2 regions of the Streptomyces sp. NPDC004266 genome follow, and region 2 is predicted to be linked to the other one. Evidence: predicted binding sites of a transcription regulator. Region 2 holds the regulator's gene; the other holds the start of a gene.
What was found. Region 2 encodes HspR, which represses chaperone genes until heat shock. Its sites were predicted from a motif close to TTGAGNNNNNNNNNCTCAA; they were not measured.

Region 1: the regulator HspR is predicted to act here: its motif matches at 6,219-6,237, upstream of lon (endopeptidase La).

What each region holds. Positions count from the first base shown of each region.
Region 1 is NZ_JBIAMM010000004.1:70,461-85,673, forward strand. Features, by position in the region: gene ACFYUZ_RS11505 (hypothetical protein) at 1-431, shown strand, start outside; gene ACFYUZ_RS11510 (MarR family winged helix-turn-helix transcriptional regulator) at 448-930, opposite strand; gene ACFYUZ_RS11515 (lysozyme) at 1,166-2,005, shown strand; gene ACFYUZ_RS11520 (lytic polysaccharide monooxygenase) at 2,200-3,072, shown strand; gene ACFYUZ_RS11525 (DUF4240 domain-containing protein) at 3,095-3,685, opposite strand; gene lon (endopeptidase La) at 3,785-6,196, opposite strand; gene ACFYUZ_RS11535 (GNAT family N-acetyltransferase) at 6,328-6,966, shown strand; gene ACFYUZ_RS11540 (hypothetical protein) at 7,120-7,650, shown strand; gene ACFYUZ_RS11545 (spermidine synthase) at 7,763-8,434, shown strand; gene ACFYUZ_RS11550 (response regulator transcription factor) at 8,506-9,243, shown strand; gene ACFYUZ_RS11555 (ATP-binding protein) at 9,240-10,352, shown strand; gene ACFYUZ_RS11560 (multifunctional oxoglutarate decarboxylase/oxoglutarate dehydrogenase thiamine pyrophosphate-binding subunit/dihydrolipoyllysine-residue succinyltransferase subunit) at 10,643-14,431, shown strand; gene fxsT (FxSxx-COOH system tetratricopeptide repeat protein) at 14,510-15,213, opposite strand, start outside.
Region 2 is NZ_JBIAMM010000002.1:229,488-244,700, forward strand. Features, by position in the region: gene ACFYUZ_RS05765 (aldose 1-epimerase) at 1-250, opposite strand, end outside; gene ACFYUZ_RS05770 (SRPBCC family protein) at 292-1,167, opposite strand; gene ACFYUZ_RS05775 (spermidine synthase) at 1,231-2,994, opposite strand; gene ACFYUZ_RS05780 (DUF2617 family protein) at 3,070-3,588, opposite strand; gene ACFYUZ_RS05785 (hypothetical protein) at 4,089-4,262, opposite strand; gene ACFYUZ_RS05790 (pyridoxal phosphate-dependent aminotransferase) at 4,453-5,631, shown strand; gene ACFYUZ_RS05795 (YbjN domain-containing protein) at 5,714-6,253, opposite strand; gene ACFYUZ_RS05800 (hypothetical protein) at 6,371-6,799, shown strand; gene clpB (ATP-dependent chaperone ClpB) at 6,816-9,407, opposite strand; gene ACFYUZ_RS05810 (pyridoxamine 5'-phosphate oxidase family protein) at 9,530-9,934, shown strand; gene ACFYUZ_RS05815 ((2Fe-2S)-binding protein) at 10,039-10,356, opposite strand; gene ACFYUZ_RS05820 (hypothetical protein) at 10,365-10,580, opposite strand; gene ACFYUZ_RS05825 (hypothetical protein) at 10,713-11,693, shown strand; gene ACFYUZ_RS05830 (heat shock protein transcriptional repressor HspR) at 11,763-12,224, opposite strand; gene dnaJ (molecular chaperone DnaJ) at 12,229-13,398, opposite strand; gene grpE (nucleotide exchange factor GrpE) at 13,432-14,073, opposite strand; gene dnaK (molecular chaperone DnaK) at 14,070-15,213, opposite strand, start outside.

The sequences.
Region 1 (15,213 bases), on a different contig from region 2:
TCTCCGACTCCGCCCTCCTCCTGGAGGCCCCCGACGGGACGGTGCGGGCGGTGCTCGACGACCGGCTCGACCGGGTGCCGGACGAGGTGCGGCGCTCGCTGGAGGCGACGGATCGGCTGCGGAACCGCGTGGGCGGCTTCTTCACGGCGGCGGCGGACCCGGCGGTCGCGGCGCGGGCGGTCGTCGGGACGACCCCGCGTGCGGAGGTGCGGGCCCTGGCGGCGCTCACGGACGGGGCGAGCCGCTGGGTGGAGCTGTTCGGCGAGGGCGACTGGACGGACTGCTTCGGCGTGCTGCGCCAGGAGGGTCCGACCGGTCTGCTCCACCGGGTGCGGGCCCTGGAGACGGCCGACGCTCGGGTGGGCGGGCCGCGCCGCTGGAAGCTCCACGACGACGCGACGGCGGTATACGCGGAGCTATGGGACCGCTGAGCGGCGGCCCCGGGCGTCAGCCCTCCGAGCGGACGTTGAAGTGGTTCAGGAGGCGGGCCAGTTCGGCGACCTCGGCGCGGTCCCAGTCGGCGAGTTTGCGGACGTAGCGTTCGCGCCGGGCGTCGCGGACGCTGCGGAAGCGGCTGCGGCCCTCCTCGGTGAGGCGGACCAGCGAGGCGCGGCCGTCGGCGGGATCGGGGTCGCGGGCGACGAGCCCGAGGTCCTCCAGGGCGCGGAGCTGGCGGCTCATGGTGGCCTTGCCGACGCCGAAGTAGCCGGCGAGTTCGGTGGCCCGCTGGGGTCCGGCGTCGTCGAGGCGCACGAAGAGGCCGTAGGCGGCCGGCTCCAGTTCGGGGTGGACCTCGCGGGCCATCTCGCCGGACTGGGCACGGGCGCGGCGCAGGAAGACCGCCAGCTCCCGCTCGAGGGCGAGGAATTCCTGGTCCACACCGCCTCCGGCGGTGACCCGGCCTTCGTTTCCCGTACCGCTTCCGTGCACGTCAGCACCTCCCGCGCGCTTTCCGGTCGCTGAAAGTTTCTTGCCGGGGCGTCCATCGCCGCAGCTCCTTCAGTATTTCGCAGGCGTAGACCAACGGCGGCAACCGGACCCCCTTCCGTGGGCGGGTCTACGTGCGTAGCGTCTTTCCCGGCAGCCCAGGGTGACATGTCCATTCCATGTCACGCCGTCCGGCCTGCCCCCACCGCTCCCCCACCGAGCCTTTCGGAGGCACGCAATGCGTGTGCACAGATCCGGAACGACCCTCGCCGGCGCCGCCCTCGCGGCCCTGACCCTCCTCCTCCCCCTCGGCCTCTCCGGCACCGCCACCGCCGCCCAGGACCCGGGCGCCGAGCGGGCGGTCCCCGCCCGCGGCTCCGCCTACATGGGCATGGGCGTGATCGCGCACGACGGCCAGGGCGCCAAGCCCGGCGGCGTCCCGACCCTGGCCGCGCAGACGGAAGGCGTGGACGTCTCCAGCCACAACGGCAACGTGGCCTGGTCGACCCTGTGGAACAGCGGCGTGAAGTGGGCCTACGTCAAGGCGACGGAGGGCACGTACTACAAGAACACCTACTTCACCCAGCAGTACAACGGCTCCTACAACGTCGGCATGATCCGCGGCACGTACCACTTCGCCACCCCGGACACGACGACCGGAGCCGCCCAGGCCGACTACTTCGTCAACAACGGCGGCGGCTGGTCGAGGGACGGCAGGACCCTGCCGGGCGTGCTGGACATCGAGTGGAACCCGTACGGCGCGACCTGCTACGGCAAGACGGCCTCCGGGATGGTCGCCTGGATCCAGGACTTCGTGAACCGGTACAAGTACCGGACGGGCCGCGACCCGGTGATCTACACGGCCACCAGCTGGTGGAAGCAGTGCACCGGCAACTCCGCGGCCTTCTCCTCCACCAACCCGCTGTGGATCGCGCGGTACGCCTCCGACGTCGGCGAACTCCCGGCCGGCTGGCCGTACTACACGATCTGGCAGTACACCTCCTCCGGCCCGACGGTCGGCGACCACAACCACTTCAACGGGGACCTCTCGCGGGTCCAGGCGCTCGCGAACGGCTGAGCCCGCCTCCTCCGCCCGACGGCGGCCTCCCGGGTGTGCGGCACCCCGGGGGGCCGTCTTTTTCCGTTCCTCCTCTTGCTCATTGGTATGGACCAATGCGAGGCTTCCTCCGCCGAGCGTCCGGGCCCAACTCCCGTGCGCCCGAAGCGCGTTGCTCGCCCCGTACTCCCCCACGCACGAGAGAGAGCCCCCGCATGCCGTCCTCCCGCCGTACCGTCACCGGCGCCGCAGCCCTGTCCGCCGCCGCCCTGGTCAGCCTCACCCCCGCCACCGCGAGCGCCCACGGGGCCGTCTTCAACCCCGTGAGCCGGGTGGCGGCCTGCTACGCCGAAGGCCCCGAGACGCCCAGGTCGCAGGTGTGCAAGGACCTCGTCGCCGACTCCGGCACCCAGCCGCTCTACGACTGGAACGAGGTCAACATCGCCAACGCCGCCGGGCAGCACCAGGCCCTCATCCCGGACGGCAGGCTCTGCTCGGCCAACCGCGAGAAGTACCGGGCCCTGGACTGGGCCCGCACCGACTGGCCCTCGACGGCCGTCGCCGCGGGCCCCTTCGACTTCAAGGTCCGGGTGACGGCCGCGCACTCGGGCACGATGACGCTCTACATCACCAAGGCGGGCTTCGACCCGACCAAGCCCCTGAAGTGGTCGGACCTCGACCCGACCCCCGTCGCCGTCTACAGCACCACCCGCACCGCGACCGACGGCTACTACGCCTTCACCGGCAACCTCCCGGCCCGCACCGGACGGCACATCGTCTACAAGGTGTGGCAGCGCAACGACAGCCCCGAGGCCTTCTACAGCTGCTCGGACGTCACCTTCGGCGGCACGGCGACGGCGGCACGGGCCCAGGCCCCGACCGAGGCGAAGATCGCGGCGGGCGCCGGGCTGTCCACCGTGAGCCACGCGGGCCACGGCGGCGACGAGCAGCCCCCGGCCCTGTCCGCCGAGACCGCCGAGGCCCCCTCCTCGCCGCTGCCGACGGCCCTGGCGGGCGCGGGCGCCCTCGCCGTCTTCGCGGCGGGCAGCCTGCTCCTGGGCCGCCGCCGCGACACGTCCGCCTCCTGAGGCGGCGGGGACCCTCGGGCTCCTAGGAGGCCGAGGCGAGAGGGAAGAGGGCGGTGAGCCGGGACAGCGCCGACCCCTCCGGCCGGGACTCCCGGTCCTCCTCGTCCTCTTCCCACTCCCCCGCCGCCTCCGCGGCGTCCTCCGCCTCCTCGACGGCGTCGAGGAACTCCTCGCCGTCGTCGCCCTCCTGGCCCGTCAGCTCGTCCCACGCGTCCTGGGCGACGTAGTCGAGCTCCTCCCACTCGGGCCACTCGTCGTCGTCCCACTCGTCGTGGTGCCGGCCCACGAGCGCGCGCACCCCGGGCACGTCGGCCAGCGCGTCCGGGTCGGCGAGGACCGACTCGTACACCTTCCGGCCCTGGCCCACCAGCCAGAGCGTGAAGTAGTGGAAGCCGTCGTCCGTGCAGGCGCCGCCCTCGATCCGGTCCGCCGCCGTCCACAGCGCGCGGGTGTCCGCGGCCTCGCACGCCCGCTCCAGCCGCACCTGGAAGTCCACGCTCTCCGCCGCCGGACGCCGTATCAGCTCTTCCCGCAGCCACTCGAGGCGCTCGTCCCGGTCACCGGTCCGGCGGCCCAACTCGTCGATGAGAGCCCAGAAGGCGTCGTCGTTCATGCGTACGAGCATGCCAGTCCCGACTGACATCAGGGTAACGGGATCCGGGCGCGCCGGAGCGGGGTGCCCCCGGAGGGACACCCCGCTCGCCGGGGGGAGTTACGCGGCCACCTCCACCGGCACCACCGCCGGCGCGAGGGCGATCTCCAGGACCTGGCGGACGTCCGTCACCGGGTGGACCTCCAGCTTCTCCAGGATCTCGGCCGGGACGTCGTCCAGGTCGGCCTCGTTCCGCTTGGGGATCACGACGGTCGTGATGCCCGCCCGGTGCGCGGCGAGGAGCTTCTGCTTCACGCCGCCGATCGGCAGCACCCGGCCGGTGAGGGAGACCTCGCCGGTCATGGCCACGTCCGTACGGACGAGCCGGCCGCTCAGCAGGGAGGCGAGGGCGGTCGTCATGGTGACGCCCGCGCTCGGTCCGTCCTTGGGCACCGCGCCCGCCGGGAAGTGGATGTGCACGCCCCGGTCCTTCAGGCCGGTGACGGGCAGCTCCAGCTCCGCGCCGTGCGAGCGGAGGAAGGAGAGCGCGATCTGCGCCGACTCCTTCATCACGTCGCCCAGCTGACCGGTGAGGGTCAGGCCGGCGGCGCCCGTCTCCGGGTCGGCCAGGGACGCCTCCACGAAGAGGACGTCACCGCCCGCGCCGGTCACGGCGAGCCCGGTGGCGACACCCGGCACGGCCGTCCGCCGCTCCGCCGGGTCCTGGGCCGACTCCGGCACGTGGTGCGGGCGTCCGATGAACTCCCGCAGGCCGTCGGGACCGACCGTGAACGGCAGCTCGCGGTCGCCCAGCTCGTGCTGGGCCGCGATCTTCCGCAGCAGCCGGGCGATCGAACGCTCCAGGGTGCGGACACCGGCCTCGCGGGTGTACTCGCCGGCCAGCTTCCGCAGCGCGCCCTCCTCCAGGACGACCTCGCCCGGCTCCAGACCGGCCCGCTCCAGCTGGCGCGGGAGCAGGTGGTCGCGGGCGATGACGACCTTCTCGTCCTCCGTGTAGCCGTCCAGGCGCACCAGCTCCATGCGGTCGAGGAGCGCCTCGGGGATGGCTTCGAGGACGTTGGCGGTGGCCAGGAAGACGACGTCGGAGAGGTCGAGCTCGACCTCCAGGTAGTGGTCGCGGAAGGTGTGGTTCTGCGCGGGGTCGAGGACTTCGAGGAGCGCCGCCGCGGGGTCGCCGCGGAAGTCGGAGCCGACCTTGTCGATCTCGTCGAGCAGGACCACCGGGTTCATCGACCCGGCCTCCTTGACGGCGCGGACGATCCGGCCGGGCAGGGCGCCGACGTACGTCCGCCGGTGGCCGCGGATCTCCGCCTCGTCGCGCACGCCGCCGAGGGCGACCCGGACGAACTTCCGGCCCATGGCGTGGGCCACCGATTCCGCGATCGACGTCTTGCCGACGCCGGGCGGGCCGACGAGGGCGAGGACGGCACCGCCGCGGCGGCCGCCGACCACGCCGAGACCGCGGTCGGAGCGCCGCTTGCGCACCGCGAGGTACTCGGTGATCCGCTCCTTCACGTCGTCGAGGCCGGCGTGCTCGGCGTCCAGGACCGCGCGGGCGCCCCGGATGTCGTACTCGTCCTCGGTCCGCTCGTTCCAGGGCAGTTCGAGGACGGTGTCGAGCCAGGTGCGGATCCAGGAGCCCTCCGGGGACTGGTCGCTGGACCGCTCCAGCTTCTCGACCTCCTTGAGGGTGGCCTCGCGGACCTTCTCGGGCAGGTCGGCGGCCTCCACGCGGGCGCGGTAGTCGTCGGACTCGTCGCCCTCGGACTCGCCGTTGAGCTCGCGCAGCTCCTTGCGGACGGCTTCGAGCTGGCGGCGGAGCAGGAACTCGCGCTGCTGCTTGTCGACGCCCTCCTGGACGTCCTTGGCGATGGTCTCGGCGACGTCCTGCTCGGCGAGGTGCTCGCGCAGCTGGGAGGTGGCGAGCTTGAGGCGGGCGACCGGGTCGGCGGTCTCCAGGAGTTCGACCTTCTGCTCGACGCTGAGGAAGGGCGAGTAGCCGGAGTTGTCGGCGAGGGCGCCGACGCCGTCGATCTGCTGGACGCGGTCGACGACCTGCCAGGCGCCGCGCTTCTTGAGCCAGCTGGTGGCCAGCGCCTTGTACTCCTTGACCAGTTCGGTCACGGAGCCGGGCAGCGGGTCGGGCAGGGTCTCCTCGACGGTGCTGCCCTCGACCCAGAGGGCGGCGCCGGGACCGGTGGTCCCGGCGCCGATGCGGACGCGGCCGAGGCCGCGGATCAGTGCGCCGGGGTCGCCGTCGGACAGACGGCCGACCTGCTCGACGATGCCCAGGACGCCGGTGCCGGCGTAGGTCCCGTCGACGCGCGGCACCAAGAGGACACGGGGCTTGCCCGTGCCGCCGCGGGCCGCGACCTGGGCGGCCTCGACGGCGGCCCGTACGTCGGCGTCGGACAGGTCCAGCGGCACCACCATTCCGGGCAGCACGACCTCGTCGTCGAGCGGCAGCACAGGCAGAGTGAGCGGCACGGACGCCATGGACTCAGAAGCCATGATCTCCCCTTCGGCAGTCAAGTTGAGCTATGTGCACTCAATGCTTGTGAGCCCCGGGATGTTCCCGGACGGCCGTTCGCTCTGAGCGATCACCCCCGCACGCATCCGCACGGAGAAGATGTAATGCCTGCATGGATATAGCAGCCATTACTTCTGCCTGGGTGGCGGGCTGGACCGTCTCCCGGGGCACCCCCTCCGCCGTCGCCGAGCCCTGGGGCTACCGGATCGACGTCGGACTGCCCCGGCACGTCGTACGGCACGTCCTGCCCGCCCCCGACGCGGCCTCCGTCGGCGCGCTCTGCGCCCGGCTGACCACGCCGTACAGCTGGCTCAAGGTGATGGCGGCCCCCGAGGAGGCGGCGTCCTGGATCACCGACGGGTGGACGGTCCCCGACGACCCCGGCTTCATGATGGTCAAGCGACTGGATCCCGGCGTCCGCCCCGCGCCGCCCGAGGGATACGCGCGCACCACCGAGGTCGACAACGGCGTCATCCGGGTCCGCGTCCTCGCCCCGGACGGCACCCTCGCCGCCCGCGGCCAGATCGCCCCGACCGGGTCCACCGCCGTCGCCGACCAGATCGAGACCGACCCCGCACACCGGCGCCGGGGCCTGGGCGCGAACGTCATGCGCACCCTGGAGGCCGCAGCCGCCCAGGCCGGCGCCGGGACCGGCGTGCTCGCCACGACCACGGACGGCCTCGCCCTCTACGACTCGCTGGACTGGCGCTACCGGGGGCCGCTCACCGGAATCGTCCGCACGGACCCCTGACGCTCCCCGACGGCCCCGACGGCCCCGACACCCCCCGACTCCGCCGACACCCCCACACCCCGCCCTCCGGCGGCCCCCGACTTCCCCGGCGTTCTCCGACGCTCCCGCCGCGTCCGGCTGCGCGCGGGGCCCCGGAGCGGGCATGCTCGTCCCATGGTGCGAGGCGTACGGGGTACGGGAACGTGGTGCGGGGCCCTGCTGCTGGCGGGGGCCCTGGCCGGCGGCGTGAGCGGCTGCGGCCCCGGGACGCCGCCCGCGCCCGGCGGGTCGTCGAGCGTGAGCGCGCCGGCCCCGCCGAGCCCCACGACGGACCCCGGCACGCCGGCGGCGGACCCCCAGCCGGGCGAGGTCCTCGTCGAGGTGGTCGTCAACGGCGGCCTGGCGGGCGTCCGCAACAAGCTCGTCGTCCACTACGACGGCAGCTGGACCAGCCGCTCCGGCACCAAGCCGCCCCGGACCGGCAGACAGACCCCCGCGGAGGCCGCCGAGCTCCGGGCGGCCCTGGAGGACCCGGCGTTCGCCCTGGTCCCGGAGCGTCCGACGGGCAGCCCGATCCCGGACGGCTTCCAGTACTACGTGACGTACCGCCACCGTCTGGTCGTCGCGGACGACGGCGAGCACTCGCCCGCCCTCCAGCGGGTCTTCGCCGCCCTCCCGGAGGGCGGCCCGCCGACGAGCCCCTGAGCGGGCCCGCGGCCGCACCGGCCGCGAGGGCTCGTTATGCGTTTGTCCCGGCCCTCGGCGCCCCGCCAGGATGGCGGGACGAACCGGACGCACACGAGACCACGGAGTGATCATGACCAGCCCCGTCACCCTCGACCGACGTGAAGGGCCGTACGGAGAAGTGGTGCTCCGCCGCCGCGCCGAGCACTACGAGATCATCGCCAACGGCACCTTCCTGATGGACACCTCCGACGGGCGTTCCGAGCGGCTCCTGATCGACGCGGCCCTCGCCGCCCTTCCCGAGGAGTCCCGTCCCGGCGCCTCCGTCCTCGTCGGCGGCCTCGGCGTCGGCTTCTCCCTGGCCCACGCCGCCGCCGACGCCCGCTGGGGCCGGATCACGGTCGCCGAGCGCGAGGAGGCGATCATCGACTGGCACCGCCAGGGACCGCTCGCGGCGATCTCGGGGGCCGCGCTCGCCGATCCGCGGACCGTGATCCTGCACACGGACCTCGTGGCCCACCTCCGCACCACCACCGACACCTACGACGCCCTCTGCCTCGACATCGACAACGGCCCCGGCTGGACGGTCACCGAGGACAACGAATCCCTGTACACGGCCGAGGGATTGGCGACCTGCGCGGCCCGCCTGAACCCCGGCGGGATCCTCGCCGTGTGGTCCGCGCGGCCGTCCGCCGATTTCGAAGAGTCGTTGCGGAATGCCGGATTCAGCGGGGTACGGACGGAAGAGATCCCCGTTGCCCGGGGCGTCCCCGACGTGGTCCACCTCGCGGTCCGTCCCGGGTAGCTCCTGGATAGCCGGGACGCCGCCGGTACCTCTAGGCTGCTGCACCGACATCGGCGACGCGAGGCGGGGCAATGGAGCAGACACACACCACTCACCACGGTGCGGCGGCCACTCCGGGGGCCCAGCGGCGCGTCCTGGTGGTCGAGGACGACGCCACGATCGTGGAGGCGATCTCCGCGCGGCTGCGCGCCGAGGGCTTCCTCGTGCAGACCGCGACCGACGGCCCCGCGGCCGTCGACGCGGCCGAGGCCTGGCAGCCCGACCTGATGGTCCTGGACGTGATGCTGCCCGGCTTCGACGGCCTGGAGGTGTGCCGCAGGGTCCAGGCCCAGCGCCCCGTCCCGGTCCTCATGCTGACCGCCCGCGACGACGAGACCGACATGCTGGTCGGCCTCGGCGTCGGCGCGGACGACTACATGACCAAGCCGTTCTCGATGCGCGAGCTGGCCGCCCGGGTGCACGTGCTGCTGCGCCGCGTGGAGCGCGCCGCGCTCGCGGCGGTCACCCCGCGCAGCGGGACCCTGCGCCTGGGCGAGCTGGAGATCGACCACGCGCAGCGCCGGGTCCGGGTCCGCGCCGAGGACGTGCACCTGACGCCGACCGAGTTCGACCTGCTGGTCTGCCTGGCGAGCACCCCCCGGGCGGTCCTCTCCCGCGAGCAGCTGCTCGCCGAGGTGTGGGACTGGGCGGACGCCTCGGGCACCCGGACCGTGGACAGCCACATCAAGGCGCTGCGCCGGAAGATCGGGGCCGAGCGGATCCGCACGGTCCACGGCGTCGGTTACGCGCTGGAGACCCCGGCGCCGTGAGCCGGCCGGGCCCCGGGAGGCCGCACACGGGACAGGGGCCGCGCCTGCCCCGCCGGATCGTGATCTCGATCAAGACCAAGCTGGGCGCCCTGGTCGTCGGGGCGGTCCTGCTGACCTCCTGCCTGGCCCTGGTGGCGATCCGCACCTCCACCGAGTTCCGGTACATCACGATCTTCGCGATGATCGCGACCCTGCTGATCACCCAGTTCGTGGCGCAGTCCCTGACGGCGCCGCTGGACGAGATGAACACGGTGGCGGGGTCGATCTCGCGCGGGGACTTCAGCCGCCGGGTGCGGGGCGCGGACCGGCGGGACGAGCTGGGCGACCTCGCCTCGACGATCAACCGCATGGCGGACGACCTGGAGGCCGTCGACCGGCACCGCAAGGAGCTGGTGGCCAATGTCTCGCACGAGCTGCGCACGCCGATCGCCGCGCTGCGGGCCGTCCTGGAGAACGTCGTGGACGGGGTGTCCGAGGCCGATCCGGAGACCATGCGGTCGGCCCTGAAGCAGACGGAGCGGCTCGGGCGGCTGGTGGAGACCCTGCTCGACCTGTCACGTCTTGACAACGGTGTCGTCACGCTCCGGGCGAGCCGCTTCGAGGTCTGGCCGTACCTGTCGGGCGTCCTGCGGGAGGCGAACCTGGCCGCGTCCCAGCGCGGCCTGTCGTCCACCTCGGGGCTGCACCGCCGTACGGACGTGCACCTGCACCTGGACGTGTCGCCGCCCGAGCTGGTCGCGCACGCGGACGCGGAGCGGCTGCACCAGGTGATGGCGAACCTGATCGACAACGCGGTGAAGCACTCCCCGCCGCACGGCCGGGTCACGGTCCGGGCCCGGCGCGGCCCGTATCCGGACTCGCTGGAGCTGGAGGTCGAGGACGAGGGTCCCGGCATCCCGGAGTCGGAGCGGCACAAGGTCTTCGAGCGGTTCAACCGGGGCTCGGCCAAGGACCGGCAGGGGCCGGGCAGCGACGGCGGCACGGGCCTCGGGCTCGCGATCGCCCGCTGGGCGGTGGATCTGCACGGCGGCGGGATCGGAGTGGCCGAATCGTCACGTGGATGCCGCATCAGAGTCACCCTTCCGGGCAGCCTTCCCCCCAGAGATTGACGTAGGGTTCGAACCGGAAGCGCACGTTCTGCGTGTACGTGAGCGGGACCTGCGTCTACGTGAGCGGGACCTGATCAGGGGTGCGGCCGAACCTGGCCGTGCTCGCGCTTTTCCGTACCCTCACACATGCGGAACCACGCTTGTTTCCCGCCATTCACGGCATCGAAACGCGCTGTCAAGTGTGACTTGCGCAACGTTGGAGTGCCTGGCCTGCACCTCTCGGCCGGACAGGCGTAGCCTTTATTTCCGCTGTCCATCACCTTGCGAAGCGGAAGAGGGCGGTTGCCGCCGTGTCGTCTCAGTCCCCCAGTACCCCGAGCTCCCCGGCCCACCAAGACGGGCAGGGCGTGAGCCCCGCCGCCGCCTTCGGTGCCAATGAGTGGCTCGTCGACGAGATCTACCAGCAGTACCTCCAGGACCCGAATTCGGTCGATCGTGCCTGGTGGGACTTCTTCGCCGACTACAAGCCCGGAGCGTCGGAGACCCCGGCCGCCCCGGCCGTCACCACCACTCAGAGCGCGCCCGCCGCGCCGCAGGCGGGCCCCGCACAGGCCGCGCCTGCGGTTCCGGCGGCCGTCCCGGCCCCCGCGCCCGCCCCGGCCGCGGCCCCGGCCCCGGCTCCCGTGAAGCCGGCCGCGGCTCCCGCGCCCGTCGCCGCGAAGCCCGCCGCCGCCGCCGCTCCGGCCGCGGCCAAGGCCACCGAGGCCCCCGCCGGCCCGGAGCTGATCACGCTGCGCGGCCCCGCCGCCGCGGTCGCGAAGAACATGAACGCCTCCCTGGAGATGCCGACGGCCACGTCCGTCCGCGCCGTCCCGGTGAAGCTGCTCTTCGACAACCGGATCGTGATCAACAACCACCTGAAGCGCGCCCGGGGCGGGAAGATCTCCTTCACGCACCTCATCGGCTACGCGATGGTGCAGGCGATCAAGGCCATGCCGTCGATGAACCACTCCTTCGCGGAGAAGGACGGCAAGCCGACCCTGGTCAAGCCGGAGCACGTGAACTTCGGCCTCGCCATCGACCTGGTGAAGCCCAACGGCGACCGCCAGCTCGTCGTCGCGGGCATCAAGAAGGCCGAGACGCTCAACTTCTTCGAGTTCTGGCAGGCGTACGAGGACATCGTCAAGCGCGCCCGCGTGGGCAAGCTGACGATGGAGGACTTCTCCGGCGTCACGGTCTCCCTGACCAACCCCGGCGGCCTCGGCACCGTCCACTCCGTGCCGCGTCTGATGCCCGGTCAGTCCGTCATCATGGGCGTCGGCTCGATGGACTACCCGGCCGAGTTCCAGGGCACCTCCCAGGACACCCTGAACAAGCTGGGCATCTCGAAGGTCATGACCCTGACCTCGACGTACGACCACCGCGTCATCCAGGGCGCCGCCTCCGGCGAGTTCCTGCGGATCGTGTCGAACCTCCTCCTCGGCGAGGACGGCTTCTACGACGAGATCTTCAAGGCCCTGCGCATCCCCTACGAGCCGGTCCGCTGGCTCAAGGACATCGACGCCTCGCACGACGACGACGTCACCAAGGCCGCGCGCGTCTTCGAGCTCATCCACTCCTACCGGGTCCGCGGCCACGTCATGGCCGACACCGACCCGCTGGAGTACAAGCAGCGCAAGCACCCCGACCTGGACATCACCGAGCACGGCCTCACCCTGTGGGACCTGGAGCGGGAGTTCGCGGTCGGCGGCTTCGCCGGCAAGTCGATGATGAAGCTCCGCGACATCCTCGGCGTGCTCCGCGACTCGTACTGCCGCACCACCGGCGTCGAGTTCATGCACATCCAGGACCCGAAGCAGCGCAAGTGGATCCAGGACCGCGTCGAGCGCCCGCACTCCCGCGTGGAGCGCGAGGAGCAGCTGCGGATCCTGCGCCGGCTGAACGCCGCCGAGGCCTTCGAGACCTTCCTGCAGACGAAGTACGTCGGCCAGAAGCGCTTCTCCCTGGAGGGCGGCGAGTCCGTCATCCCGCTGCTCGACGCGGTCATCGACTCGGCCGCCGAGTCGCGCCTCGACGAGGTCGTCATCGGCATGGCCCACCGCGGCCGCCTGAACGTCCTGGCGAACATCGTCGGCAAGTCGTACGCGCAGATCTTCCGCGAGTTCGAGGGCAACCTCGACCCGAAGTCGATGCACGGCTCGGGCGACGTCAAGTACCACCTGGGCGCCGAGGGCACCTTCACCGGCCTGGACGGCGAGCAGATCAAGGTCTCGCTCACCGCCAACCCCTCGCACCTGGAGGCGGTCGACCCGGTCCTGGAGGGAGTCGTCCGCGCCAAGCAGGACGTCATCAACAAGGGCGGCACGGACTTCACCGTCCTGCCCGTCGCCCTCCACGGCGACGCGGCCTTCGCCGGCCAGGGCGTCGTCGCCGAGACGCTGAACATGTCGCAGCTGCGGGGCTACCGCACCGGCGGCACGGTCCACATCGTCATCAACAACCAGGTCGGCTTCACCGCCGCCCCGGAGTCCTCGCGTTCCTCGATGTACGCGACCGACGTGGCCCGCATGATCGAGGCGCCGATCTTCCACGTGAACGGCGACGACCCGGAGGCCGTGGTCCGCGTCGCGCGGCTCGCCTTCGAGTTCCGCCAGACGTTCAACAAGGACGTCGTGATCGACCTCATCTGCTACCGCCGCCGCGGTCACAACGAGGGCGACAACCCGCAGTTCACCAACCCGCAGATGTACAACCTGATCGACAAGAAGCGTTCGGTGCGCAAGCTGTACACCGAGTCGCTCATCGGTCGCGGCGACATCACCCTCGAAGAGGCGGAGCAGGCGCTCCAGGACTTCCAGGGCCAGCTGGAGAAGGTGTTCGCGGAGGTCCGCGAGGCCACCGCCGCCCCGGCGTCGGCCACCGTGCCGGACGCGCAGGCCGAGTTCCCGGTCGCCGTCACCACCGCGGTCTCCCAGGAGGTCGTGAAGCGGATCGCCGAGTCGCAGGTCAACATCCCGGAGCGGATCACGGTCCACCCGCGTCTGCTCCCGCAGATGCAGCGCCGCGCCGCCTCCATCGACGACGGCACCATCGACTGGGGCTTCGGCGAGACCCTCGCCATCGGCTCCCTGCTGATGGAGGGCACCCCGGTCCGCCTGTCGGGCCAGGACTCCCGCCGCGGCACCTTCGGCCAGCGCCACGCGGTCCTGGTCGACCAGGAGACCGGCGAGGACTACACCCCGCTGCTCTACCTGGCCGAGGACCAGGCCCACTACAACGTCTACGACTCGCTGCTCAGCGAGTACGCGGCGATGGGCTTCGAGTACGGCTACTCGCTGGCCCGCCCGGACTCCCTGGTCATCTGGGAGGCCCAGTTCGGTGACTTCGTCAACGGCGCGCAGACCGTCGTCGACGAGTTCATCTCCTCGGCCGAGCAGAAGTGGGGCCAGACCTCCGGCGTCACGCTGCTCCTGCCGCACGGCTACGAGGGCCAGGGCCCGGACCACTCGTCCGCCCGCCCGGAGCGCTTCCTCCAGATGTGCGCCCAGGACAACATGACGGTCGCCATGCCGACGCTGCCGTCGAACTACTTCCACCTCCTGCGCTGGCAGGTGCACAACCCGCACCACAAGCCGCTCATCGTCTTCACCCCGAAGTCGATGCTGCGTCTGAAGGCCGCGGCGTCCAAGGTGGAGGAGTTCACCACCGGCGGCTTCCGCCCGGTGATCGGCGACACCACGGTCGACCCGGCGAACGTCCGCAAGGTCGTCTTCTGCGCCGGCAAGGTCTACTACGACCTGGAGGCCGAGCGCCAGAAGCGCGGCGACACGGAGACCGCGATCATCCGTCTGGAGCGCCTGTACCCGCTGCCGGGTGCCGAGCTGCAGGCCGAGATCGCCAAGTACCCGAACGCGGCGAAGTACATCTGGGCGCAGGAGGAGCCGGCGAACCAGGGTGCCTGGCCGTTCATCGCGCTCAACCTGATCGACCACCTCGACCTGGCGGTCGGCGCGGACATCCCGGCGGGCGAGCGCCTGCGCCGGATCTCGCGTCCGCACTCCTCCTCCCCGGCGGTCGGCTCGGCCAAGCGCCACCAGGCGGAGCAGCAGCAGCTGGTCAACGAGGTCTTCGACGCCTGATCGACCTCGGTACGTACGGAGGCCCGGCACCCCACTCGGGGTGCCGGGCCTCCGGCGTCTGCGCCGGGCGTACGGGGCTCAGCCCAGGTTGGCCTCGAAGTCCCAGTAGGGCCGGTTGCGCTGCCGTGCCGACAGGGTGTGCGGGTGCTGGGCGCCCAGCGTGCGGGTGAGGGTGAGCAGCGCGTCCTCCTCCAGCTTCCCGGCCTCCTCGGTCTCCCTGAGCCCGCGCAGATCGGTGGCGAGGGCCACCTGGCACGACAGGGTGAGCGGGTGTTCGTTGCCGAGGGTGTGCCGGGCCCGGCGCAGGGTGTCCCGGCTGAGCTCGGCGGCGTCGGCCACCCGGCCGTTGAAGTTGCGGGCGGCTCCGGCGTTGAGCGCGCAGCCGAGCACCCAGGGGTGGTCGGAGCCGAGCGAGGAGGTCAGTCCGGCGAGCGCGGCCTCCAGGATGGCGAGGGCGTCCGCGCGTTCGCCGGACGCCTGGAGGACGAGGGCGGTGTTGGCGAGGACACCGGTGGCGACCGGGTGGGCGGGGCCGAGGAGGGCGCGGTAGCCGGCCTCGGCCTCGTGGCTGAGCTCGCGGGCCTGGTCGAGGTCGCCGTGCTCGCGGAGGTAGTTGGCGTAGTTGTTGAGGGAGGAGAGGGTCACGTAGTGGGTGCGGCCGTGCACCTGCTCCAGCTGGTCGAGCAGGCTGGCCATGGTGGCTCCGAGGTCCTGCTGGAAGCCGCCCTCGCGGCGCCGGCACAGGGCCAGCTGGGTGCGGGCGTACAGGGTCTGCAGGTGCT
Region 2 (15,213 bases):
TCCAGGCGAGGTCGCGGACGGTGCCGTGGATGGCGTGCGGGGCGGCGTTGATCGGCAGCTGGTGCGTGGTGGCGCCGTTGCGGAAGCGGCCGTTCTCGGTCCGTCCGCACCAGGGCGCCATCGGGAAGCTTCCGTACCGCTCGCCCTGGCGCAGCAGTTCGGTACCGCCGATGCGCAGGCTGCCGATCCGGCAGCCGTGCTCGGGGTCGATGGTCAACTCGGCGTCGCCCGCCGTCAGTCGCGTCTGCATGCTCACCCCCCGAGCCTAGGGCCTGTCCGACGGATCAGGCCTCAGGGCGCGTTCCAGCGGCGGCGGCGCAGCGCCCGGCCGACGACGACGGCCGAGGCGAGCGCGAGGGCCGCGGCCGGCGCGATCCAGCGCAGGGTGGCACCGGCGCTCGTCGCCTCGGGGGCGGGGACGGGGGCGTACCGGCCGCGCGGCGGCGCGTGGTCGACCTCCTCGGCGGACCGTCCGATCATGGTCCGGCGGGCGTGGGCGGCCTCGGCGGCGGGCTGCGGGGAGGGGAACTCGATCGGGGTGTCGCCGAAGTCCTCGTCGAGGAGCGGGTCGAGGGAGGGCGGCGCCTCGAAGAGGGGGGTCCTCCCGGGAGGCTCCTCCACCCCGTCGTCGACCCCGTCGTCGTCACTGGCCTCCTCCGAGGCCCCTTCCGGAGCGGCGTCCGGCGCCTCCGGGTCCCCTTCCGGAGCCGCGTCCGGAGCCTCCGGCGCCTCGGTGGGCTCCGCCGCCAGCGCGGCCACCGCCTCCACGAACTTGTCGAGGAGCCTGGCGCCCGCCGTGGAGCGCGCCTCGTCCGTCGCGTCGGCGAGCCGGCCGACCGCCGTGAGGGCGCCGGTGAAGCTCAGGCTGGTCCCCTCGGCCACCGGGGTGAGGACGACGGTGAGGGAGAGCTCGGCCGAGCCCTTGCCCCGCACCTCGGTGCCCTCCCCCTCGTAGGTGATGGCCCCGTCCCGCTCGACGACCTTGAGGGCGCCCCGGTAGGTGATGGTGTTGCCGCCGACCCGCGCCTTCAGCCGGCCCGTGAGGGGTCCGGCCTCCTCGTCGGCGTCCCGCTGGAGACCGGGCACGCAGCGCACCACGCGGGCCGGGTCCGTGAGCGTCGCGCGCAGGGCTTCGGCCGGGACGGGAACGAACACCTCATGCTCCATGGAAGCCGAGCCTACTCAGGCGGGGGCGCGGCGTCGCCTGTTCGCCCCGAGGGGTGTCCTCCGTCAGGCCCCGTAACGGGGGTGCACCAGGGTCGAGGGCGGCGGTGCGGCGCCGCGGGTCCGTTCGGCGCGGCGCGCGGCGGCCTCCAGGGTCCCGGCGCCGAGCGAGCGCAGCCGGGGCGCGCCGGGGGCGAGGCCGAGGGCGGGCGGCCGGTCGCCCCGTACGGCCAGGAGGAAGCCCCAGTCGCGGGGCCCCTGCCCCGTGCGGCCGGCGCGGTCGGCGCGGTCGGGTCCGGCGGCGAAGCCCGGGGTGCGGCCGTCCGCGCTGAACGGGCGGGTCGCGAAGCCGGCGGCGCGCAGGGTGGCGTCGACGGTCCAGTAGGTCCGGGGCCGGTCGGCGGCCGATCCGGCGTGCACGGCGAACCGTCCGGTGGTGGTGAGCACCCGGGACACCAGGCCGTAGAACTCCTCCGAGTAGAGCTTGGTGCTGGGGGTGATCCCGGGGTCGGGCAGATCGGAGATCACCACGTCGTACCGTTCCTGCAGACGGTCGGCGGCGCCCCTCAGCCAGTTGAACGCGTCCGCGTAGACCACATGGACGCGGGGGTCGCGGAAGGCCTGCTTGTTGAGCCGGGCGAGCGCCGGGTCCGTACGGGCGAGGCGGACGACCCCCGGGTCGAGCTCGACGACGGTGAGGGAGCGGACCCCGGCGTAGCGCAGGGCCTCGCGGGCGGCCATTCCGTCGCCGCCGCCGACGATCAGCACGCGCGCGTGCGCGCCGTTCATCGCGGGGTGCACGAGCGCCTCGTGGTAGCGGTACTCGTCCCGGCCGGCCACCCGCAGCCGCCCGTCGAGGAACAGGTCGGGCGGCTCCCCGCGGCCCCCGGTCACCACGACCTCCTGGAGGTCGGTGTGGACGGCGACCCGCACCCGCTCCCCGTACACGGCGCGGCGCGCGGCCTGCTCGAAGTCGTCGACGAGGACGGTCGCGGTGGCGAGGACGGTCAGGACGCACAGGTTCACGGCCACGAGCAGGGCCCGGGACCGGCGGGTCAGGTCGCGGCGGAACACCCAGAGGACGAGGCCGCCGCCCGCGACCGCGTTGACCGCGCCGGTGACGAGCGCGCCGGTGAGCTGGCCGAGCCAGGGCAGCAGCAGGAAGGGAAAGGCGAGGCCGCCGACGAGCGCGCCGACGTAGTCGGCGGCGAAGAGGTCGGCGACCGTCCCGGCGGCGTCGTCCTGCTCCCCTCGCGAGGACTGCCGTCCGGCACGACCGCCCCGAGCGGCGCGCCCCGGTCCGGAGGGCGCGTCCTCGACGGAGCCGAAACCGGCACCGGAGCCGAAACCGGCACCGGGACCGCCCGCTCGTCCCGCCCGCTGTATGAGCGACATCAGGAGCGGGATCTCGGCGCCGATGAGCACCCCGATGGCGAGTGAGAACGCCACCACCACGTACCGCGATTCGCCCAGCCAGGCGAAGGCCGCGTACAGCACCATCGCCGAGCAGCCGCCGATCAGCGCGAGTCCGGCCTCGACCAGGCCGAAGCCGACGGCGGCGCGACAGCGCAGCCGCTTGGCGAGGAGCGAGCCCACCCCCATCGCGAAGACCATCACGGAGAGCACGACGGAGGCCTGGGTGACCGAGTCGCCGATCAAGTAGGAGGCGAGGGCGACGAGTTCGAGCTCGTAGACCAGGCCGCACGCGGCGCAGACGAAGACGACCGCGAGGACCGGGAACCGCACCGCCTCGCGCGGCGGCCGCACGGACCGCCGCGCAGGCGGCCGGCGCACCCTCTTGGGTGGCATGGTCACGGTCGGCTCGATCATGCCCGTAACGCTACGTCACGACTGTCACACCTCTTGTCACCCACACGAGTGCACATGGAGCACCGGGAGGGCGCATCAGAGTGTCGCGGGCATACGTGCGCCGATGCGGGTCCTGGTCACCACCAACTGCCCCTCCTGCGGGTAGGCGTGCCAGGTGCGCCACCGCACCTGGCCCTCGTGGCGCTGCGCCAGCATCGCCGTGAAGGCGTGCGGGGAGCCGGGGAAGGTCCCCGCGAGGCCGTTGGGATGGTCGGCGACGAGCGCGAGCAGCTCCTGCGCACGCCCCGCGAAGGAACCGTGCGTGAGCGTCTCGACGCGCGCCGCGAATTCGTACTCCCATTCGCCGACGCGCTTGGACACGCCGAGCGGGAGCGGGGTGCTGCTGCCCGGCATGCAGGCCACGGTCTCCGAGCAGTGCCCCCCCTCCTCCTCCAGGAGGACCTGATGGGAGGCGCCGAGCAGCCTCAACTGCAGTTTGGCGCCGGAGAGTTCGAGATCGAGCACGGCGAGCGCGGGCAGCGGCTCGCGCCCGAGGGCCCAGGCCAGATCTGCCGCGCGCGTATCGGTGTAGGAGGTCTTCAGGGTGGTGAGCATGGGTCGGCTCCGCAAACACGGTTTGACGGGTGGGCCGGGGGCGCCCCGGAGAAGGCTTCTGCGGGAGTGGGGAATCGCCGGCTCGGGTCCACACACGGTCCGAGGGCTGTCTCTGTCAGGAGCGACAGAACCACGGACGCCGGGCGACTCGCAGCGTTTTTACCCAACTTGCTGTGTTTTCCAACCCCTTCGGGGCCCTAGCAGTTCACTTGTTCAATCAGCTGCCGCCGCAGCCCCCACCACCGCAACCGGACCCGCACGAGCTGCCGGAACCACAGGAGCTGCTCCCACCGCAGCCGCCACCGCCACCGCCGTCGGCCCAGCTGCCGCCCTTGCGCCGACCCCCCTTGCGCCCCCCACGGCGCTTCTTTCCGCCGGCCGCTTCCCGGACGGCGACGACCGCCCCGAAGACGACCATCGCGATGACGACGAAGAAGATGAATCCCATCTGTACTACCCCCGTTCTTCTGTGCGAGGGGGATGCCCGGTCCGACACCCCGTCAAAGCCGACTTGAGCGAGTCCAGAGCTTCAGCTGCACGAGGACGAGCTGGAGCAGCTGGAACACGAGGACGACGAGCAGGAGGAGCTCGAACACGACGAGCTGGAACAGGAGAACGACGAGGACGAGGAGCAGGAGGAGGACGAGGAGGACGAGGTCGAGGACCCGGCCCACCAGCTGTCACTGCCGCCGCCACCGCGGCTCACGTGCGTCGTCGCGCTCAGCGCCCTCGCGACCACCCCCACCACGATCGCGATCACGATCACGAGTCCGGCGATGAAGAATGCGATGTCCATGCCAGGGCGATCCCCGCCCCGGGCGCCCCCCAAAGCGCACTTGAGCAAGTCCAGAGCTTGGCCCCAGGATGGCGGTCATGACACGACCGCTGCTCAATCGCCGCCTCGCCGAGTTCGGGACGACGATCTTCGCCGAGATGTCCGCGCTCGCCGCCAGGACCGGGTCGATCAACCTCGGCCAGGGCTTCCCCGACACCGACGGCCCGGAGGAGGTCCGGGAGGCGGCGGTCCGCGCGCTGCGGGACGGCCGCGGCAACCAGTACCCGCCCGGCCCCGGCGTCCCCGAGCTGCGGGAGGCGATCGCCGACCACCAGCGGGAGCGGTACGGCCTCGCGTACGACCCCGACACCGAGGTCCTCGTCACGGCGGGCGCCACCGAGGCGATCGCGGCGGCCCTGCTCGCCCTGGTCGAGCCGGGCGACGAGGTGATCGCCCTGGAGCCGTACTACGACTCGTACGCCGCCTGCATCGCGATGGCCGGCGGCACCAGGGTCCCCGTCACCCTCCGCCCCCACGAGGGCACCTACGTCCTCGACCTCGACGAGCTGCGGGCCGCCGTCACCGACCGCACCCGGCTGATCCTGCTCAACACCCCGCACAACCCCACCGGCACGGTCCTCACCCGCGCCGAGCTGACCGCCGTCGCCGAGCTGGCGGTCGAGCGGGACCTGCTGGTCGTCACGGACGAGGTGTACGAGCACCTGGTCTTCGACGGGGCCGAGCACCTGCCGATCGCGAGCCTGCCCGGCATGCGGGAGCGCACGGTCACCATCGGTTCGAGCGGCAAGACGTTCTCGTTCACGGGCTGGAAGGTCGGCTGGACCACCGCGAGCCCCGAACTGACCTCCGCCGTCCGCTCGGCCAAGCAGTTCCTCACGTACGTCTCCTCGGGCCCCTTCCAGTACGCGATCGCCGAGGCCCTCCGGCTCCCCGCCGCCTACTTCGACGGCCTGCGCGCCGACCTGCGCGCCAAGCGGGACCTGCTGTGCGAGGGGCTCGCGCAGGCGGGCTTCGAGGTCTACCGCCCGGCCGGCACCTACTTCGTCACCACCGACATCCGCCCCCTCGGCGCCACCGACGGCTTCGCCTTCTGCCGCTCCCTGCCGGAGCGCGCGGGCGTCGTCGCCATCCCCAACGCGGTCTTCTACGACCACCGCGAGGAGGGCGCCCCCTTCGTCCGCTTCGCCTTCTGCAAGAAGACCGAGGTCCTGGAGGAGGCCGTCTCCCGCCTCAAGCGCCTCGCCTGAGCCGGCACGCCCCCGGCACGCGCGAGAGCCCGGCCCCCTCGGAAGGGGGCCGGGCTCTCGCGGCCGTGCGGGGCGGGGAGGCTCAGGCCTCCTCGTCGCCGCCCTCGGCCTTGGCCTCCGGGGACTCCAGACCGAACTGCTCGACGATCCACTTGTCGAACTCGATCGACGCGCGGACCCAGCTCACCGTGGAGGACACGAAGTGCTCCAGGGAGACGCCGGTGCCGATCAGCATCTGGGCCTCGCCGATGAGGCGGAGGGTGGCGGAGCCGTCCTCCTCCTCGTGCAGGTGGGTGTAGACCTTCGGCCACAGGGTGCGGCGGTTCCAGTCGTCGATCGCGTCGAGGACCTTCGCGCGGTCGTCGGCCGAGTGCGGACGGTCGTAGAACGTCCGCACCGAGAAGACCTGCTGCTCCCCCTCTCCGCGGAACATGAAGTACGTGCGGAACTCCTCCCACGGCGCCGCGAGGTCACCCTCGTCGTCGACGACGTACTTGAGTTCCATCTGGTCGAGAAGCTGCTTGACGAGGTCCTGGTCGGGGACGACGGGGCCCGCCGGTCCTGCTGCCTGAGGCTGGGGCTGGCCCCCGAAATTCGGAATCGAGGACGGGTCGATGCTCACCGTGTATTTCCCTTCGTACGGATGCTCGCCATCCTCCCCCATGGCGGGCGGTACGTGGCAAGCCCCGCCGGGCCGGAAGCGGCAGGATCCGCTTCCGGCTGACATGATCTCGTGCTCATGGGGGACACCAAGAAGAAATCCCGGTGGTGGGTCTGGCTCGCCGTGGGCCTCGTGGTGCTCTGCGGGCTGCCCGTCGCGTTCCTGGCCTGGGGCGCCTACTCCCTCACCGAGGGCAGCAGGACGCAGCCGGTGGACTGCGCGAAGGCGATGGAGTTCGCCCGCGGCAGGCTTCCGGCGGACGCCGAGGACGCCCGCTGCACCGGGACGCACTGGCAGGACTCGTACATCACGGTGGACTTCCGCATGCCGCGCGCCGGAGTCGCCGACTGGCTGAGAACCACCTATCCGAGCGGCGAGCCGCCCGTCTCCTGCGACGGGGACCTGTGCCGGTCCGTGGACTACGACCAGGTGCTCTACGTCGACGTGAAGGTGGTGTACGAGGACGGCGGCACCGCCCTCGTCCACCTCGCCTCCTTCGACCTGTAGCCCCCGTCGGGGACGGCTACCGCGCCGCCCCGACGATCAGGCCGTCCTCGAAGCGGTCCACCCGGACCGTGTCGCCGTCCACGACCTCGCCCGCCAGGATCTCCTTGGCGAGCCGGTCGCCGATCGCCGTCTGGATCAGACGGCGCAGCGGCCGCGCGCCGTACGCGGGGTCGTTGCCCTCCTCGGCCAGCCACTCCAGGGCCTCCGGGGTGACCTCCAGGGTGAGGCGCCGGTCGGCGAGGCGCTTGGCGAGCCGGTCGATCTGGAGCTGCGCGATCCGCCCCAGCTCCGCCCGGTCGAGCGCGGAGAAGACGACCAGGTCGTCCAGCCGGTTGAGGAACTCGGGCTTGAAGCTCGCCCGCACGACCTCCAGGACCTGCTGCTTCTTCACGTCCTCCGAGGTCAGCGGCTCGACCAGGTACTGGCTGCCCAGGTTCGAGGTCAGGATCAGGATGGTGTTGCGGAAGTCCACCGTCCGGCCCTGCCCGTCGGTCAGGCGTCCGTCGTCCAGGACCTGGAGCAGGACGTCGAAGACCTCCGGGTGCGCCTTCTCCACCTCGTCGAGCAGGACCACGCTGTACGGGCGGCGGCGGACCGCCTCCGTGAGTTGGCCGCCCTCCTCGTAGCCGACGTAGCCGGGAGGCGCGCCGACCAGACGGGCGACGGAGTGCTTCTCGCCGTACTCCGACATGTCGATGCGGACCATGGCCCGCTCGTCGTCGAAGAGGAAGTCGGCGAGCGCCTTCGCCAGCTCGGTCTTGCCGACGCCGGTCGGGCCGAGGAAGAGGAAGGAGCCGGTGGGCCGGTCGGGGTCGGCGATCCCGGCGCGGGTGCGGCGCACCGCGTCGGAGACGGCCCGCACGGCCTCGGTCTGGCCGATCAGCCGCCTGCCGAGCTCGTCCTCCATGCGGAGCAGCTTCTGCGTCTCGCCCTCCAGGAGGCGGCCGGCGGGGATGCCGGTCCAGGAGCCGACCACGTCCGCGATGTCGTCGGGGCCGACCTCGTCCTTGACCATGCTGTCCTTGGCCGCCTCCTGCTGGGCCTCGGCCTCGGTGGCGGCCTCCAGCTCCCGCTCCAGGCCCGGGATCTCCCCGTACAGCAGCTTGGAGGCGGTGTCGAAGTCGCCGTCGCGCTGGGCGCGCTCGGCGCGGCCGCGGGTCTCGTCGAGGCGCTCCTTCAGCTCGCCGACCCGGTTGAGGGACTGCTTCTCCTTCTCCCAGCGGGCGGTCAGGCCGCGCAGCTCCTCCTCGCGGTCGGCGAGGTCGCGCCGCAGCTTCTCCAGGCGCTGCTTGCTGGCCGCGTCCGTCTCGTTCTTCAGGGCCAGCTCCTCCATGCGGAGCCGGTCCACGGAGCGCTGGAGCTCGTCGATCTCGACGGGCGAGGAGTCGATCTCCATGCGGAGCCGGGAGGCCGCCTCGTCGACGAGGTCGATGGCCTTGTCGGGGAGGAAGCGGGAGGTGATGTACCGGTCGGAGAGGGTCGCGGCGGCCACCAGCGCGGAGTCGTTGATCTGCACCTTGTGGTGGGCCTCGTACCGGCCCTTGAGGCCGCGGAGGATCGCGATGGTGTCCTCGACGGTCGGCTCGGCGACCAGGACCTGCTGGAAGCGGCGCTCCAGGGCGGGGTCCTTCTCGATCCGCTCGCGGTACTCGTCGAGGGTGGTGGCGCCGACCATCCGCAGCTCGCCGCGGGCCAGCATCGGCTTCAGCATGTTGCCGGCGTCCATGGCGGAGTCGCCGCCGGCGCCCGCGCCGACGACCGTGTGCAGCTCGTCGATGAAGGTGATGATCTGGCCGTCGCTGTCCTTGATCTCGGACAGGACGGTCTTCAGCCGCTCCTCGAACTCGCCGCGGTACTTCGCGCCGGCGACCATCGCGCCGAGGTCGAGCGAGACCAGCCGCTTGTTCTTCAGGGACTCGGGGACGTCGCCCTTCACGATCCGCTGGGCGAGGCCCTCGACGACGGCGGTCTTGCCGACGCCGGGCTCGCCGATGAGGACGGGATTGTTCTTGGTGCGGCGGGACAGCACCTGGACGACGCGCCGGATCTCGTGGTCGCGGCCGATGACCGGGTCCAGCTTGCCCTCGCGCGCGGCGGCGGTGAAGTCCGTGCCGAACTTCTCCAGAGCCTTGTACTGCCCCTCCGGGTCGGGTGTGGTCACCCGGCGTCCTCCCCTGCTCGTCTCGAAGGCTTCGAGCAGCTTCTTCGCGCTCGCGCCCTGCCGGTCGAGGATCTCACCGGCCCGGCCGCCCTTGGCGGCGATCCCGATGAGCAGGTGCTCGGTCGAGAGGAAGTCGTCGCCGAGCTCCTTGGCGTACCGGTCGGCGTCCGCGAGGACGGCGAGGAAGTCGCGGTCGGGCTGCGGGGGCGCGACCGTGGACCCCGTGATGCTCGGCAGGCCGGCGAGGAGCCGCTCCGTACCGGCGCGCACGAGCGCCTGGTCGGCCCCGGCGGCGGCGAGCAGGTCGGTGATGTTCTCGTTGTCCTGACCGGTCAGCAGCGCGAGGAGCAGATGCGCCGGGGTCAGGTCGGCGTGTCCGTCCGACACGGCGCGGCTGCTCGCCGCGTTGATCGCGTCCCGGCTCCTGTTGGTCAGTTCGGCGTCCACGTGCGGTGCTCCTTCTGGGTTCTCGTGGGTCCTCTCCTTCTATGACCTCTCCAGGGTACACAAAGTTGAGTCGACTCCGCTCAAGGTGTCGGAGGGAGCTCTCCCGCGGGTAGTTTCCGGGCATGGCCACAGACCCCAGGAACCCCTCCGACTCGTACCTGAGCTTCTGGCGCGAGTACCACATGTGCACCCTGACCACCCCGCGCCCGGACGGCACGCCGCACGTCGTCGCGGTCGGCGTCACGTACGACCCCGAGGGCGGGTACGCGCGCGTGATCACCAACAAGAACAGCCGGAAGGTCGCCAACGTCCTGGCGGCGGGCGCGGACGGCGCGCGGGTCGCGGTCTGCCAGGTCGACAAGGGGCGCTGGGCCACCCTGGAGGGCGTCGCGCATATCCGCACGGAGGCCGAGACGGTCGCGGACGCCGTCGCCCGCTACGCCGAGCGCTACGGCCGCACGCCGGCCCCGAACCCGGACCGGGTCGTCATCGAGATCGCCCTCACCCGGGCGATGGGCCGCGCCTGAGTCCCCGCACGCGGACGCACAGCGGCGCCATCGCGTTTCAGGTCCGCGATGGCGCCGCTGTGTGGGGGAAGTGCCGGAGCGATCTACAACGACGGGGGAATCGCTCAGGCACTGCGGGGGGTGGCGGTGATGGCCTCTGCTTCGATCAGCTGGTGGTCCCGCTGATCGAGGTTGACGAAGATCATGCCGTACCGGATGGCACAGCGGATGGGCTGCGGCGCGCCGCGGGGACGGCGCAGACAGCGGTACGCGCGGACGTCTTCGTCCTGCTCTCGGGCGACGACGATCGGCTCTCCGAAGAGGGTGACCTTCAGCGAGTCGCCACGGTGGGGGATTGCCGTGGCGAGATCGACGAAGTGCCAGCCGGAGCGATAGGCGGAAGCCATCTCCCGGCGGAACCTGGGGTCATCGGGAACATTCATGTGCCCGACTAGTTCCAGCCGGGGTCCTGCTGGGGGGCCACGCTCCAGCCCGGGTCATCGACGAGCGTGGCCTCAGCCAGGTGCCAGCCCGGGTCGAGCTGAGCGGCCTGCACCTGCGCCGGCTCCGAGTGCCAGCCCGGATCCGGGGTCACTCCCACCGCGCCCACTGTGGCGGCCGCGATGAAGGCGACTCCGGCCGCCGCGCGTATGAGCTTCTTCATCATCACCGAGCAACCTCACTTGAAGGCAACGTCTACTTCCAACCCCCGCGAGTAAGACGATGGCTTACTCTCTGCGCCTGCACCACCAAACCCAGGCATCATGTTCCTGAGATGCAGGAGCCTGGGGGTGTACATATGCGGAAACAAGCGGACGAAACGGGGCACCCTCATTCGCACGCCGAACTGTGCGAAGCGGGCTCCGAGCTGTACGCGGCCGCTCTGCGCACCGGGCGAATACCCCGGTCAGAGGCGGTCGAGGCACCCTGCCTCCTCGATCTTTCCCTGCTCCACCCCGATCCCGACGACGCGCAGTGGCTGCGCCCGGTTCCCCCCTCCGCGGCGCTCGCGCAGCTGCTCCAGCCGATCGAACGGGAGATACTCGACCGCCGACGGCGCACCGTCGCCCTGTCGGACGCCTTCGAGCCGTTCATGGCCATCAGCGCCCACGACTCCCCCACCACACACGCCATCACCGTCCTCGAGGGCATCGACCGCATCAACTCGACCCTCGACCGCGTCGTGGCCAACTGCCGCCAGGAACTCCTCACCGTCCAGCCGGGCGGCGGACGGCCCGCCCAGGCCCTCAGCGAGGCCCTCGACCGCGTCTCCCCGCTCCTGGGACGCGGCATCAGCATGCGCACGCTCTACCAGCACACCGCGCGCCACACCGAGCTCACGCTCACCTATCTGGAGCACGTCGGCCCCGAGGTCCAGGTCCGCACCCTCGAAGAGATCATCGACCGGCTGATCATCGTCGACCGCGAGGTCGCCTTCATCCCGGCCCGCAGCGACCGCCAGGTCGCCCTGGAGCTGCGCCACCCCGGCCTGGTCGCCTACCTCGGCGGCGTCTTCGACCAGTTCTGGCAGCTGGCGGTGCCGATACGGGAGGAGATCCCGTACGACATCAAGACCGACGGCATCGGCGGCGTCCAGCGCTCCATCGCCCGGCTCCTCGTCGAGGGGCACGTCGACGAGGCCATCGCCCGCCGGCTCGGGATGAACGTGCGGACCTGCCGGGCGCACATCGCCAAGCTCGCCGCCGCCCTCGGCAGCGGCAGCCGGGCGCAGCTCGGCTACCTCATCGCCCAGTCCGGCATCCTCGAACGGGACAACTGACCGTCCCCGGACACGGCGGAGGCCCCCTTCACCCGGGTGAAGGGGGCCTCCGCCGTGACGGGGGACGGGCTACTCGCCGCGCTTCGGGCGCCACACCACGAGGGCGCTCGCCTGCTGCACGTCGGTGTACGGCACCAGGTCCCGGCGGTACGAGGCGTGCACCTGGGCCTCGCGCTGACGCAGCGTCGCCGCCGCGCCCTCGACCGCCGCCGACAGCTCGGACACCCGGGCCTGGAGCGCCGCGACCTGGTTCTCCAGTTCGATGATCCGCTTGATTCCGGCCAGGTTGATGCCCTCGTCCTGCGACAGCTGCTGCACCTGGCGGAGCAGCTCGATGTCACGGGCCGAATAGCGGCGGCCCCGCCCGGCCGTGCGGTCCGGGGAGACCAGGCCGAGCCGGTCGTACTGCCGGAGGGTCTGCGGGTGCAGCCCGGAGAGCTGGGCCGCCACCGAGATGACGTACACCGGCGACTCGTCGGTCAGTTCAAACGCCCTGTTGCCGAAACCTGGCTGCCGTCGGCGTCCTTCCACCGGGTCACGCTCCCTTCGCGGCCTGGAACAGCTCGGCCCGCGGGTCCTCGGAGGCGGTCGCCTCGCGGAAGGTCTCCAGGGCCTCTCGTGCCTTGTCGTCCAGCTCCTTCGGCACCGCCACCTCGACCGTCACCAGGAGGTCGCCGCGCGTGCCGTCCTTGCGAACCGCGCCCTTGCCCCGGGCGCGCATGGTCCGGCCGTTCGGGGTGCCCGCGGGCAGCTTGAGGGTGACCGCGGGGCCGCCGAGGGTCGGCACCTTGATCTCGCCGCCGAGCGCCGCCTCCGAGAAGGAGACCGGCACCGTGACGGTGAGGTTGTCGTCCTTGCGGCCGAAGACCGGGTGGTCGTCGACGTGCACGACGACGTACAGGTCGCCGTTCTGCCCGCCGCGCTCGCCCGGAGCGCCCTTGCCGCGCAGACGGATCTTCTGGTTGTCGCTGACACCCGCCGGGATGCGGACCTGCATGGTCCGGGAGGACTTGGCCCGTCCGCTGCCCTTGCAGACCTCGCAGGGGTTCTCGGCGATGAGGCCGCGGCCCTTGCAGTCCACGCACGGGTCGGTGAGCGAGAAGCCGCCGCCGCTGCCGCGCGAGACCTGCCCGGTGCCGACGCAGGTCGGGCACACCCGGGGCGTGCCGTTCTTGTCGCCGGTGCCCGAGCACGCCGTGCACGGCTGCTGGCTGGACATCCGCAGCGGCACGGTCGCGCCCTCGATGGCCTCGGTGAAGCTGAGGGTCACCTCGGACTCGATGTCCTGGCCGCGCCGCGGCTGGGTGCGTCCGGCGCCTCCGCCGCGGTTGAACAGCCCGCCGAAGACGTCGCCGATCCCGCCGCCGCCGAAGCCGCCCGCCCCGCCCTGGGCGCCTCCGAAGAGGTCGCCCAGGTCGAAGTTGAACGAACCTCCGGCGCCCGGGCCGCCGGCTCTGAAACCGCCGTTCCCGAAGAGGGCGCGGGCGTCGTCGTACTCCTTGCGCTTCTTGGGGTCGCCGAGGACGTCGTTCGCCTCGGAGATCTCCTTGAAGCGCGCCTCGGCGCTCACGTCACCCTTGTTGGCGTCCGGATGGTTCTCGCGGGCGAGCTTCCGGTACGCCTTCTTGATCTCGGCCTCGGTGGCGTCCTTGGGGACGCCGAGAACCTTGTAGTAGTCCTTCTCGACGAAGTCCTTCGTGCTCATCGACGTCCCTCCTCCCGCGTGCGGGTACGGCTGTTACTCGCTGTCCTTCTCGGAGTCATCCGACTCCTCCGCCTTCGCCTGCGCGCCCGGCTGGGGCTCGGCGACGGCCACGCGGGCGGGCCGGATGGTCCGCTCGCCGATCCGATACCCGGGCTGCAGGATCGCCACGCAGGTCGTCTCGGTGACGTCCGGCGCGTACGAGTGCATCAGGGCCTCGTGGATCGTCGGGTCGAAGGGCTCGCCCTCCTTGCCGAACTGCTGCAGACCCATCTTGGCGACGACGGTCTCCAGCGATTCGGCCACCGACTTGAACCCGCCCACGAGCTCGCCGTGGTCCCGGGCCCGGCCGACGTCGTCGAGCACGGGCAGGAGCTCGGACAGGAGGCTCGCGACGGCGATCTCCTTGACCGTGACCCGGTCCCGCTCCACGCGGCGGCGGTAGTTCTGGTACTCGGCCTGGAGCCGCTGGAGGTCCGCGGTGCGCTCGTCGAGCGCGGAGCGCACCTGGTCCAGCTGGGCGGTGAGGCCCGCGGCCTGTGCCGACTTCTGGCTGCTTGCGTCCCCGGCCGGGGCCGTCGCGTCCTCCTCGGACTCGACGGCCTCGGCGGCGTCGTCAGGGGTGGCGCCGGAGGGGACGTCGGGCTTCTCCTCGAAGCCCGGGGTCTCCTCGGTCACGCCTGGCCACCCTTCGGCTTGTCCTCGTCGACGATCTCGGCGTCGACGACGTCGTCGTCCTGCGCCTGGGCCTGGCCGGCGTCACCGGCGGCCTGGGCGGCCTGGGCGTCGGCGTACAGCGCCTGCCCGAGCTTCTGCGAGACGGCCGCGACCTTCTCGGTGGCGGTGCGGATCTCGGCGGTGTCCTCGCCCTTGAGCTTCTCCTTCAGCTCGCCGAGCGCGGCCTCGACCTCGGCCTTGACGTCACCGGGGACCTTGTCCTCGTTGTCCTTGAGGAACTTCTCCGTCTGGTAGACGAGCTGCTCGCCCTGGTTGCGGGACTCGGCGGCCTCGCGGCGGCGGTGGTCCTCCTCCGCGTACTGCTCGGCCTCCTGGCGCATCCGGTCGACCTCGTCCTTCGGCAGCGAGGAGCCGCCGGTGACGGTCATCTTCTGCTCCTTGCCCGTGCCCAGGTCCTTCGCGGTCACGTGCATGATGCCGTTGGCGTCGATGTCGAAGGCGACCTCGATCTGCGGGACGCCACGCGGGGCCGGCGGCAGACCGGTCAGCTCGAACATGCCGAGCTTCTTGTTGTACGCCGCGATCTCGCGCTCGCCCTGGTAGACCTGGATCTGCACGGACGGCTGGTTGTCCTCGGCCGTCGTGAAGATCTCGGACCGCTTGGTCGGGATCGTGGTGTTGCGCTCGATGAGCTTGGTCATGATGCCGCCCTTGGTCTCGATGCCGAGGGACAGCGGGGTCACGTCGAGGAGCAGGACGTCCTTGACCTCGCCCTTGAGGACACCGGCCTGGAGCGCGGCGCCGATGGCGACGACCTCGTCCGGGTTGACGCCCTTGTTGGCCTCCTGGCCGCCGGTCAGCTCCTTGACGAGCTCGGCGACGGCCGGCATGCGGGTCGAGCCGCCGACGAGGACGACGTGGTCGATCTCGGAGAGCTGGATGCCCGCGTCCTTGATGACGTTGTGGAACGGCACCTTGCAGCGCTCGAGCAGGTCGGAGGTGAGCTGCTGGAACTGGGCGCGCGTGAGCTTCTCGTCCAGGTGCAGCGGGCCCTCGGCGGAGGCCGTGATGTAGGGCAGGTTGATCGTGGTCTCGGTCGAGGACGAGAGCTCGATCTTCGCCTTCTCGGCGGCCTCGCGC